Regions from separate parts of the Dactylosporangium sp. NPDC006015 genome, predicted to be linked through region 3. Evidence: riboswitches for the same ligand, from Rfam matches in the RefSeq annotation. Region 3 holds a riboswitch; each other region holds the start of a gene.
The links. Region 3 has a riboswitch for cyclic di-AMP ahead of ABZ321_RS07390 (hypothetical protein). Riboswitches for the same ligand answer to the same signal wherever they lie in the genome.

Region 1 (3,251 bases), on a different contig from region 3:
CGGCCCGGGCAGCTGCGGGGGCAAGTGGTGCCCGGGGAACGACTCCCCGAGCTGGATGAACGGGAACCGGACGATGTGGAACGGCTTCGGCCGTTCGGTCAACACCTACTTCGTCTGGCTCGAACAGCAGATCGGCGCGCGCCGCGTGGTCGAGATGGCGCAGCGGCTCGGCATCACGTTCCGTTCCGCCGAGGACGCGGCGATGGCGGCCAAGGCGGACCAGTGGGGAGCGTTCACCCTCGGCGTCGCCTCGACCACACCGCTCGACCTCGCCAACGCCTACGCGGCGGTCGCCGCCGGCGGCCTGTACTGCCAGCCGCTGCCGGTGCTGTCGATCACCGACTCCAACGGCAAACCGGTCGACGCCGCCGCCCCGAAGTGCCGGCAGGCGGTCAGCGCCGACGTGGCGGCCGCCGCGACCGACGCGGCACGGTGCCCGGTCAGCCGGGCCTCGGCGTACGGCAAGTGCGACGGCGGCACGGCGGAGAACGTGTCCGGCATCCTGGGCGGCCGCCCGGTCGCGGGCAAGACCGGCAGCTCCGAGTACAACTCGACCGAGACGTTCGTCGGCTTCACCCCGCAGATCGCGGCGGCCGGCATCGCGGTGAACGTGGACAACCCGAACGACCACGTGGGCAGCGGCGTCTCCGGCTCGGTCAACGCCGCCGTCGCGCAGACCATGGCGAGCGCGCTGCGCGGCCAGCCGGCCCAGGCGTTCCGGCCACCCAGCCGGGTACGCGCACTGGGCCGCTGACCGCGAGCCGCTGACGGCCGTGTCAGGCGGAGTATCCGCGCAGGGCGGTCCAGTGCGCGAGCTTGGCCGTCGTCAGCGTGTAGTACCCGACGCCCAGGGCGTCCGCGGGGTCGGCGATCTTCACCGTCTTGCCGCCGTCGAGGTACCCCACCACCGTGAGGTAGTGGCCGCCCGGGTACGAGTGCGAGTTGCCCTTGTCGTCCACGGTGGAGCCGGCGATGTTGGCGACCACGGCGTAGCCGTTGGTGATCGCGTTGACGACGTCGGCCTGCATCTGGTCGATCTCCGCCTGGGTGGCCGACTGACCGGGGATGAAGTGCGACTTGTAGAAGGAGCTCTTCGTGTACTCGTTGAGCGACCGGGTGGTGTCGTCGGCGGAGTTGGTGCCGTTGACGGTCGTGTGCAGGCTCTGGGCGACCTCGGACTGGGACGGGTACATCGACCGCGCGGTCAGCGCGATCCGGGTCGCCGCCGGGCCGCAGTAGTAGAAGTTCTCCTGCCAGGCGAACCGGTACGCGAGCTCCTTCTCCGCCGGGGCCGCCGGTTTGGTGGGGCTGGCCGAGGCGGCGGGCGGGGCGGGCTTGGACGTCGCGGTACCGGCGGGGGCCTTCGACGGGGCGGAGGCGGCGTCGGGCGCCGCCTGGGTCCGCTGCCGGTCACGCCCGGCCGGACCGACGCCGGTTCCGGACGGATCCGCGGACGTCACCGACTGCGCGTCGGCCACCGGTGTGGGGGTCGAGGCGTGCACGGCCACGCCGACGGCCGCCGTCACCCCGAGGACCGCCGCGGCGGCCGCGATCGGCAGCACGCGGAAGCGCGACGGGGCGGGGCTCTGGTTCTGGTGCCTGGGTTTGTACAGGTAACTCACGGGTACCTCGACAGACATGCTCGATGACGGCTGCTGTTGCCGGTGCCGGACGTGATCCGGGCAGGGGGGTGCCACGCCGGCCGAGGGCCGGTGCGGTGACGGTCGGCGACTACCGGGCCGGGCCGAGGGTCGAGGTGCCCGAGGTGCTGCGGCACGGGCGATGCCGGGTCTGTGGCTGCACGGAGTGCTCCTTCCGGTGCCGCCTACCGGGTTAGCTGACGGGTTCGGGCGGGAGGATCGCCCTACCGCGAGGCGCTGGCCCCGCGGATTCACCCCGGTGGTGCTCGGTTCCCCGGCTCGCGCGGACGCGACTCAGCGGATCCGCCGCGGTGTCATCCGAGGTGGGTGACGTCGGGCCGGGCGGATGCGAGGACCATATCGGGGGCGCGGGAGGACCCCCGGAACCCCCACGCTGGTCGGCTACCTTGCGTGACGACGGCGTGGCGAACGGCCGGGTGCACGGGCCATCAGCCCGCCGGTCGGCTGCGCCGTGCCCCGGTGCACCTCGCCGACCGCGCCCCGGCCCCGTGCGGCCCGCCCAGTGTCCGGTCGGCAGGTTCGCATGCCCGGCATCACCCCGGATCCGGGGCCTCCCTAGGCTCGCCGGATGCTTCCGGGCGCCGACGATGACCAGCAGCTCAACGGTGCGACCGCACGCGGTCCCCGACACCTGCGCCGCTCCCGGCGGGGGCGGCACGCGACCCGATTCCGGCTGCGTGCACCCGTGCCGGCCGAGATCCGCCGCTACGCCGTGGGCGCCGTCGCGGTCGTGGCGGTCGGCCTGTCCGCGACGCTGTCGGCGTCGGCCGGACCCGCCGCCGTGCCGGCGGACAGTGCGGCGTTCGCCGTCGACGCCGAACGCTCGGCGGCCGGCGGGCAGGCCTCACGCAGCCGCACCCGGAAACCCGCCGACAGCGCGAACAAGGCCACGCCGGCACCGACGAAGGCCGCCCCGGCACCGGCGAAGACCACCCCGGCACCCGCCGGCACGCCACCGGCGTCGACGGCGGCGCCGTCGCCGACCGTGCACGCGCCCGTCGGCGGGCTGACCCAGGCCGAGATGAACAACGCCGTCGCGATCATCGACGTCGCCCGGCAGCTGAACCTGCCGCGGCGCGCGGCCGTCGTGGGGATCGCCACCGCCCTGCAGGAGAGCCACCTGCGGAACCTCGCGAACCCGAACGTGCCGCAGTCGCTGCAGCGCCCCAACGAGGGCGTGGGGTACGACTACGACTCGGTCGGCCTCTTCCAGCAGCGGCCGAGCTGGGGTTCGGTCGACCAGCTGATGAACCCGCACGAGTCCGCCCGCAGGTTCTACGCGGCGCTCGCCCAGATCCCGGGCTGGGAGCAGCAGGCCGTCACCATCGCCGCGCAGATGGTGCAGCGGTCGGCGTTCCCGGACGCCTACGCGAAGTGGGAGGGGCTCGCACAACAGATCGTGGACGCCGTCATGTAGGAATTCCACCGCGCGGGCCCAGGTCCCTCGCATTGTCACTCGTATTGCCGCCCCGGCCTCGCCCCGATGCGCACGACGATGCCCCCATGTCCATGCACAGGCAGAACACATGAGGGGGCCCAGCCGGACCGCGGCGGCGCTGGTCGCGCTCGCGGTGGGAGCGCAGTTGGGCC
Region 2 (3,251 bases), on a different contig from region 3:
CAGCGCGGCATGGTCGTCGACCCACTGCAGGGAGGCGTTGGCGACGATGACGTCCACGGAGCCGCGCTGCGGCCGCCACCCGGCGATGTCGCCGAGCTGGAACGACAGCTGCGGGGTGCCGAGCGCTGCCGCCTTCGCGAGCATCTCGGGGGAGGAGTCGATGCCGAGCACCGCCGCGTCCGGGTAGCGCGTCGCGAGGGTCGCGGTCAGCGTGCCCGGCCCGCACCCGAGGTCCACGACCGCGACCGGCGCGGTGGTCTGGATGCGCGCCACCAGCTCGTGGAAGGGCCGCGCCCGCTCCTCGGCGAAGCGGCTGTACTGCTCGGGATCCCAAGAGGCCATGCCCCAATCTTGCCGGGCATGGCCTCTTCGACGTGCTGTCAGGGCTTACTTGTGCGGTCTGCCGTAGCCGTACGTGTCGCTGCGGCCGTCGATCGACTGGACCTCGACGTTCCGCCCCGTCGTCGGGGCGTGGATCATCTTGCCGTTGCCGATGTAGATGCCCACGTGCCCCAGGCCACGGAAGAACGCCAGGTCGCCGGGGGAGAGCGCGGACCGTGAGATGTGCGTGGTCTTGCTCCACTGCTGCGCCGCGTTGTGCGGCAGGATGACGCCGGCCGCCTTCCAGGCGCCCATGGTCAGGCCGGAGCAGTCCCAGCTGCTGGGTCCGGCGGCGCCCCACTTGTAGGGCTCGCCGAGCTGGGCGCAGGCGAAGGCCACCGCCGCGTTCGCCGGTGACGTGCACTCGGCACCGAGCGCGACCTTGACACCCGTGGAGCCGGTGCCGCCGGTGGTGGAGCGGCGGCGGAGCGCCTCGAGCTTCTTGACGTCGCCCTCGATCTTCTTCTTCTTGGTCTCGAGCTCGGTCTTCTGCGCGGTCTCCGCGGCGAGCGTCTCGTCGATCTTCTTCTTCTCTTCGTCCAGCTTCGACTTGGCCGACGTGAAGTCGGCGATCTCGTGCTGCTGGTGCTTGCCGATCTGCTGCAGCGTGGTCAGCTGGTCCATGAGCGTGTCGGACGACCGCGCGTTGAGCACGATGCTGAGGTTCTGCAGGCTGCCCGCGCCCTTGAACGCCGCGACGGCGATGACGTCCACGTTGGCGTTGGCGTTGGCCATGTTGTCGACGTAGGGCTGGAGCTTCTTCTGCAGCTCGGCGGCGGCCGCCTGGGTGGCGGCCAGATCGCCATTGATCTTGTTGTAGGCCTCGACCAGGTCTTCGAGCTCGTCGCCCGCCTTCTGGATCTGGGCGTCGATCTCGGCCGCTGTCGGATCGGCCTTGGCGACACTCGCGGGCGCCACGATCGCCAGCGACACGACCCCGATGAAGAGCGTGCGCAGCAGGGACCGTTTGGTGCGGTGTCCAGCGGACAAGGGATGACCCTTCTTCACCGACCGCCTACCGGGTTAGCTGACGGGTTCGGGCGGGAAGAGTGCGCCCTACCGCGCTGTGCGGATTCACCCCAAGGACCCTGGGTCCCCGGCTCGACAGCGCCAGAGCGGCGCTCGACTCGGCGGCGCTTGCCCGGCGCCGCCCGGGGTGGGCGACGGACTGCCGTGCAGGCCAGGACATAACTTAACGTGATCACCAACGAAGCGAAACCCGCGAGCGTTGTTGAATATCGATTACCCCAAAAGTCCGAATCACGGCGGGTTGTCGCTCCACATCGGACAGTGACGCACCACAGAAGATGGTGTTGACGGACACACAATTGGGGCTTGATTCTGCTCTGAGACCCGGTTAAATACACGTAACTTTATTCACCGTCGATGCACATAGTTCGCCCACTCCGAACACCCCCGGAGGAGCGTCACCGGATGTTGCGTGTCCAGAACCTCGAGGTCGTCTACGACGACGTGATGCTGGTGCTGCGAGGCGTCAGCCTGCAGGTCCCACCAGGACGCATCGTCGCGCTGCTCGGCGCGAACGGTGCCGGCAAGACCACGCTGCTGCGGGCCCTGTCGGGCCTGCTCGGCGTCCACGACGGCGCCATCACCAAGGGCGCCATCACGCTCGACGAGAAGCCCATCCACCGGCTCAAACCGGCCGCCGTGGTCCGCCGCGGCGTCTCGCAGGTGATGGAGGGGCGCAGGACCTTCGCCGAACTGACCGTCGAGGAGAACCTGCGGCTCGGCGCCCACACCCGCCCGAAGGGCCGGGCGGAGGCGATGGACCGCATGTACACCCTGTTCCCCGTGCTCGCGCAGCGCCGCGGCAGCATCGCCGGCTACCTCTCCGGCGGCGAGCAGCAGATGCTGGCGATGGGGCGGGCGCTCATGTCGGACCCGGCGTACCTGCTGCTCGACGAGCCCAGCCTCGGGCTCGCGCCGCGCCTGGTCGAGCAGGTCCGCGACCTGATCGTGCAGATCAACCAGGCCGGCACCGGCGTGCTGCTGGTCGAGCAGAACGCGACCATGGCGCTGTCGATCGCCGAGCACGGATACGTGCTGGAGACGGGCAAGGTCGTGCTCGACAAGCCCGCCGCCGAACTGCTCGCCGACGACGACATCCGCGAGTTCTACCTGGGACGGGCCGAGCGGTCCTTCCGCGACGTGAAGCACTACAAGCGTCGCAAGCGCTGGCTGTCATAGAAAAATCAGGAGTCGCCGTGCTGCGTTTCGAAGACGTCCGGCTCAGCTTCGCCGGCGTCAAAGCCATCGACGGGGTTTCGTTCACCGTCGCCAAGGACGAGCTCTTCGCCGTCATCGGGCCCAACGGGGCCGGAAAGACGTCGATCTTCAATGTGATCTCCGGGGTGTACCGGCCGCAGCAGGGCAAGGTGTCCCTCGACGGCGCCGACCTCACCGGACTGCGCCCGGACAAGGTCGCCAAGCTGGGCGTGGCGCGCACCTTCCAGAACGTCGAGCTGTTCCAGCACCTGACCGTGCTGGAGAACCTCATGCTCGGCCGGCACCACCACATCCGCTACGGCACGCTCGCCGCGATCGCGTGGCTCGGCCGGGCCCGGCGCGAGGAGATCGCCAACCGGGCCGTGGTCGAGGACATCGTCGACTTCCTCGAACTGGCGCAGTGGCGCCGGCTGCCGGTGGGGTTGCTGCCGTACGGCGTGCAGAAGCGCGTCGAGCTCGGCCGGGCCCTCGCGATGGAGCCGAAGCTGCTGCTGCTGGACGAGCCGGTCGCCGGGATGAACCTGGAGGAGACCGAGGACATGGCCCGCTTCATCCTCGACGTCCGCGAAAAGCTCGGCGTCCCGATGATCCTCGTCGAGCACGACATGGGGCTCGTCATGGAC
Region 3 (3,251 bases):
TCGCCACGTTCCAGCAGGTCTTCGCCCGCCGCGCGCTGCAGGAGTACCGCCAGCACCTGCCGTAACCGTCGGAAGGCAAAGAGAAGGGCGCCCCACTCCCCGGGGCGCCCTCCTGGTCTTCGGCGACTAGCAGCTGAGCGAGCCCGCTCCGACGCCCACGCCGAGGATGCCGACGAAGCGCTGGTACGCCGCGACCCGGCTCTGCACCTGCGCGGGGTTGCGCCCGCCGCACTCGAGGCTGCCGTTGATGCTGCGGATCGTCTCGCCGAAACCGGCGCCGTTGACCATCGCGTTGTGCGGCGTCATCGTGCCCGGGCCGGTCTGCGTGTTCCAGTACCAGAGCGCGGTCTTCATCGCCACGGCCGGGTCGGTCTGCACCAGGTTCGGGTTGCGCAGCAGGTCGATGCCGAGCGCGTCACCGGCGGCCTTGTAGTTGAAGTTCCAGCTGAGCTGGATCGGCCCGCGGCCGTAGTACGCGGCCTGCCCGGCGGGGCAGCCGTACGGCTGGCTCGTGTCGCAGTAGTGCGGGTAGTTTGCGGTGTTCTGCTCCACGATGTACACCAGGCCGCCGGTCTCGTGGTTCACGTTCGCGAGGAACGCCGCCGCCTCCTGCTTGCGCTGGGCGTCCGATCCCGTCTTCGCGAACGCCGGGTAGGCGTTCAGCGCCGCGACCAGGCCGTTGTACGTGTAGAAGGGGTTCCGGTTCGGGAACATCTGGTTGAACTGGGCCTCGCTGACGACGAACGCCCCGTTCGACGGCGGGTTCGTGGTCGGGTTCGGCGGCGGCGTCGTGCCGCCCCCTCCGCCGTTGCAGGTGTACGGGTCCCAGTACCAGGTGCTGATCGTCGGGCTGTACCCCGGGTTGTCGTGCTCGGCGATGTAGTACTTACCGTCGGTGAACTTCACGATGTCACCGGTCACGTAGTTGCGACCCTGCACCCACGCCGGGAAGCTGCACCCGCCCGCGGACCCGGTCTGCGTCGGCGGCTGCGGCGTGCTCCCGCCGCACGACCCCTGGTCCTGCCACACGCCGGTGTTCCCGGGCGGCGCCTCGTTCTGCGTCCACCACTTGGCGAGGAAGTTGTGCCCGTTCCGCGACACCGTGGCACCCCCGGTGTACACGGCCGACGCCTGCCACGCCGGCGCACAGGTGGCCGCCGACGCCGGCAGCATGTTGAAGACGGCGATGACGCCACCGACGACGGCGGTCGCGGCGAGCCCCGCCCACAGGCGCACTCTGGACACCAGATCACTTCCGTTCAGATCGACGCTGAGCCCCCATCCGACCAGCCACCACCGCGGTACAGGAGCAATCACATCGATTTATGAAGAATCTTTACGGTTCCCCTAACCTCACCTTTCCGAGGTGACTCGGGGTGACACGGGGTGACCGCGGGGTGGCGTAAAACAATCGCCCGGGCGAGAACGTTGCCGTCGGGGTGAGGCCAGTTGAGTGATTTCCGTCACGCGAGATTCTTTCGGCAAGCTTAGGCGACCTGCTTGGACGGCGCGGTTTCGAGAGGTGCGTCACAGCGGCGGACAGGCAGTACGCTGCGCGGTCTGATCGCCCTGGGTAGGCTGGCCGTCGGTCCCGTCCGACATGGCGCCGCCCCCCGCGGCGCCGGGCGCGACTGCCGCCCAATCGCCGGCTCGACACCGGCGAATCGGGGACCCAACCGCACAGTGGGGTGAATCCGCGGGCAACCGCGGTAGGGGTCGTTCCGTCCCGAACCCGTCAGCTAACCCGGTCGGCGGCCGACGGAAGGAACAACGAGCCAGATGTCATCACGACATCCCGGTCGGCGGATCATCGCCGTCCTGATGACGGCCGCCGTCCTTTTTGGGATGGCCGCCACTCCGGCCGCCGCCGAGCCGGGAGACGACACGGGCGACGAGGGATCCAACGCGTCCCTCGCCCAGGTCCTCGACGAGAGCACCCGCGCGTGGATCGAGGCCAAGGACAAGTACGACGCCTCGGTGAAGAACCAGGCGGACCTGACCGCCAAGCTCGCCCAGACCGAGGCCAACCTCGCCAGGGTCACCGAGCAGGTGTCGGCGATCGCCGTCGCCGCGTACCGGACAGGGCCGCTCACCACGTTCGTGGCGCTGATGGACTCGGGGAGCCCCACCGGCTTCGCGGAGCGGGCCGGCTCGATCGACGAGATCGCCCACCACAACGACAACCTGCTGCGCGAGCTCAACCAGCTGAAGCGGGACCAGGCGGCGCAGAAGACGGCGCTCGAGGGCGAGGTCAAGCTCCAGCAGGAGCAGGTCGCCGTCATGGCCGCGAAGAAGAAGGAAGCCGAGAAGGGCCTGGCCCAGGCGGGCGGGCCGAGCAACGGCTTCGTGTCGGCCAACCTGCCGCTCGCGCAGCCGTCGCCGCGCAACGCCAGCGGCGGCTGGTCCTCGGAGTCGTGCAAGCAGAACGACCCGACCACCAGCGGCTGCATCACGATGCGCACGCTGCACGCGATGCAGCAGGCGCAGGCGGCGGGCTTCAAGCGGTTCGTGTCCTGCTACCGGCCGAGCGGGCCGTACGAGCACCCGAAGGGCCGCGCGTGCGACTTCTCGGTGCAGGCCAAGTCTGGCTTCGGTGGCGTCGCCGCCGGTGAGGACAAGGTCTACGGGGCCAACCTGGCGACGTACTTCGTGAAGAACGCGGACCGGCTCGGCGTCATGTACGTCATCTGGTTCAAACAGGTGTGGACACCCGCGGTCGGCTGGCACCACTACAGCGGCGTGGGCGGGGACCCCTCCAGCGACCACACCAACCACGTGCACCTCTCGCTCCTGTAAGCACCGCCAAGACCTCACGTCTGCGTACGGCCGGCCGATAGGGCAACTGTCGACCGGCCGACGCAGGGTGAGGGGATCCGAAGTGAAGCACCGACTCGTGACGCGCAGCGACTTCGACGGCCTGGTGTGCGCCGTCCTGCTGCGTCACCTGGACCTCATCGGCGACATCACGTTCGTGCACCCCAAAGACGTCCAGGACGGCACGGTCGACATCGGACCCGACGACATCCTGACGAACCTGCCCTACGCGCCCGGCGCCCACCTCGTCTTCGACCACCACCACTCGGAGACCCTGCGCAACGCGGGCGACAACATGGACGACCGGACCAACCACATCATCGACGCGGAGGCCCCGTCGGCGGCCCGCGTCATCTACGACCACTTCGGCGGCGCCGCGCGGTTCCCGAACGTGTCCGACGAGCTGATGGAAGCGGTCGACAAGGCGGACTCCGCCC

Region 1: another riboswitch for cyclic di-AMP. It lies ahead of ABZ321_RS56370 (C39 family peptidase); the one in region 3 lies ahead of ABZ321_RS07390 (hypothetical protein).
Region 2: another riboswitch for cyclic di-AMP. It lies ahead of ABZ321_RS37680 (NlpC/P60 family protein); the one in region 3 lies ahead of ABZ321_RS07390 (hypothetical protein).

The regions. Positions count from the first base shown of each region.
Region 1 covers NZ_JBEXUD010000082.1:16,714-19,964, forward strand. Annotated here, with positions in the region: gene ABZ321_RS56365 (transglycosylase domain-containing protein) at 1-754, shown strand, start outside; gene ABZ321_RS56370 (C39 family peptidase) at 777-1,622, opposite strand; cyclic di-AMP (ydaO/yuaA leader) riboswitch at 1,808-1,950, opposite strand; gene ABZ321_RS56375 (hypothetical protein) at 2,230-3,078, shown strand; gene ABZ321_RS56380 (Ig-like domain-containing protein) at 3,188-3,251, shown strand, end outside.
Region 2 covers NZ_JBEXUD010000029.1:14,334-17,584, reverse strand. Annotated here, with positions in the region: gene ABZ321_RS37685 (methyltransferase domain-containing protein) at 1-342, opposite strand, end outside; gene ABZ321_RS37680 (NlpC/P60 family protein) at 388-1,371, opposite strand; cyclic di-AMP (ydaO/yuaA leader) riboswitch at 1,380-1,524, opposite strand; gene ABZ321_RS37675 (ABC transporter ATP-binding protein) at 1,816-2,589, shown strand; gene ABZ321_RS37670 (ABC transporter ATP-binding protein) at 2,607-3,251, shown strand, end outside.
Region 3 covers NZ_JBEXUD010000003.1:252,437-255,687, forward strand. Annotated here, with positions in the region: gene ABZ321_RS07380 (NAD(P)/FAD-dependent oxidoreductase) at 1-65, shown strand, start outside; gene ABZ321_RS07385 (glycoside hydrolase family 19 protein) at 127-1,245, opposite strand; cyclic di-AMP (ydaO/yuaA leader) riboswitch at 1,634-1,770, shown strand; gene ABZ321_RS07390 (hypothetical protein) at 1,780-2,796, shown strand; gene ABZ321_RS07395 (exopolyphosphatase) at 2,879-3,251, shown strand, end outside.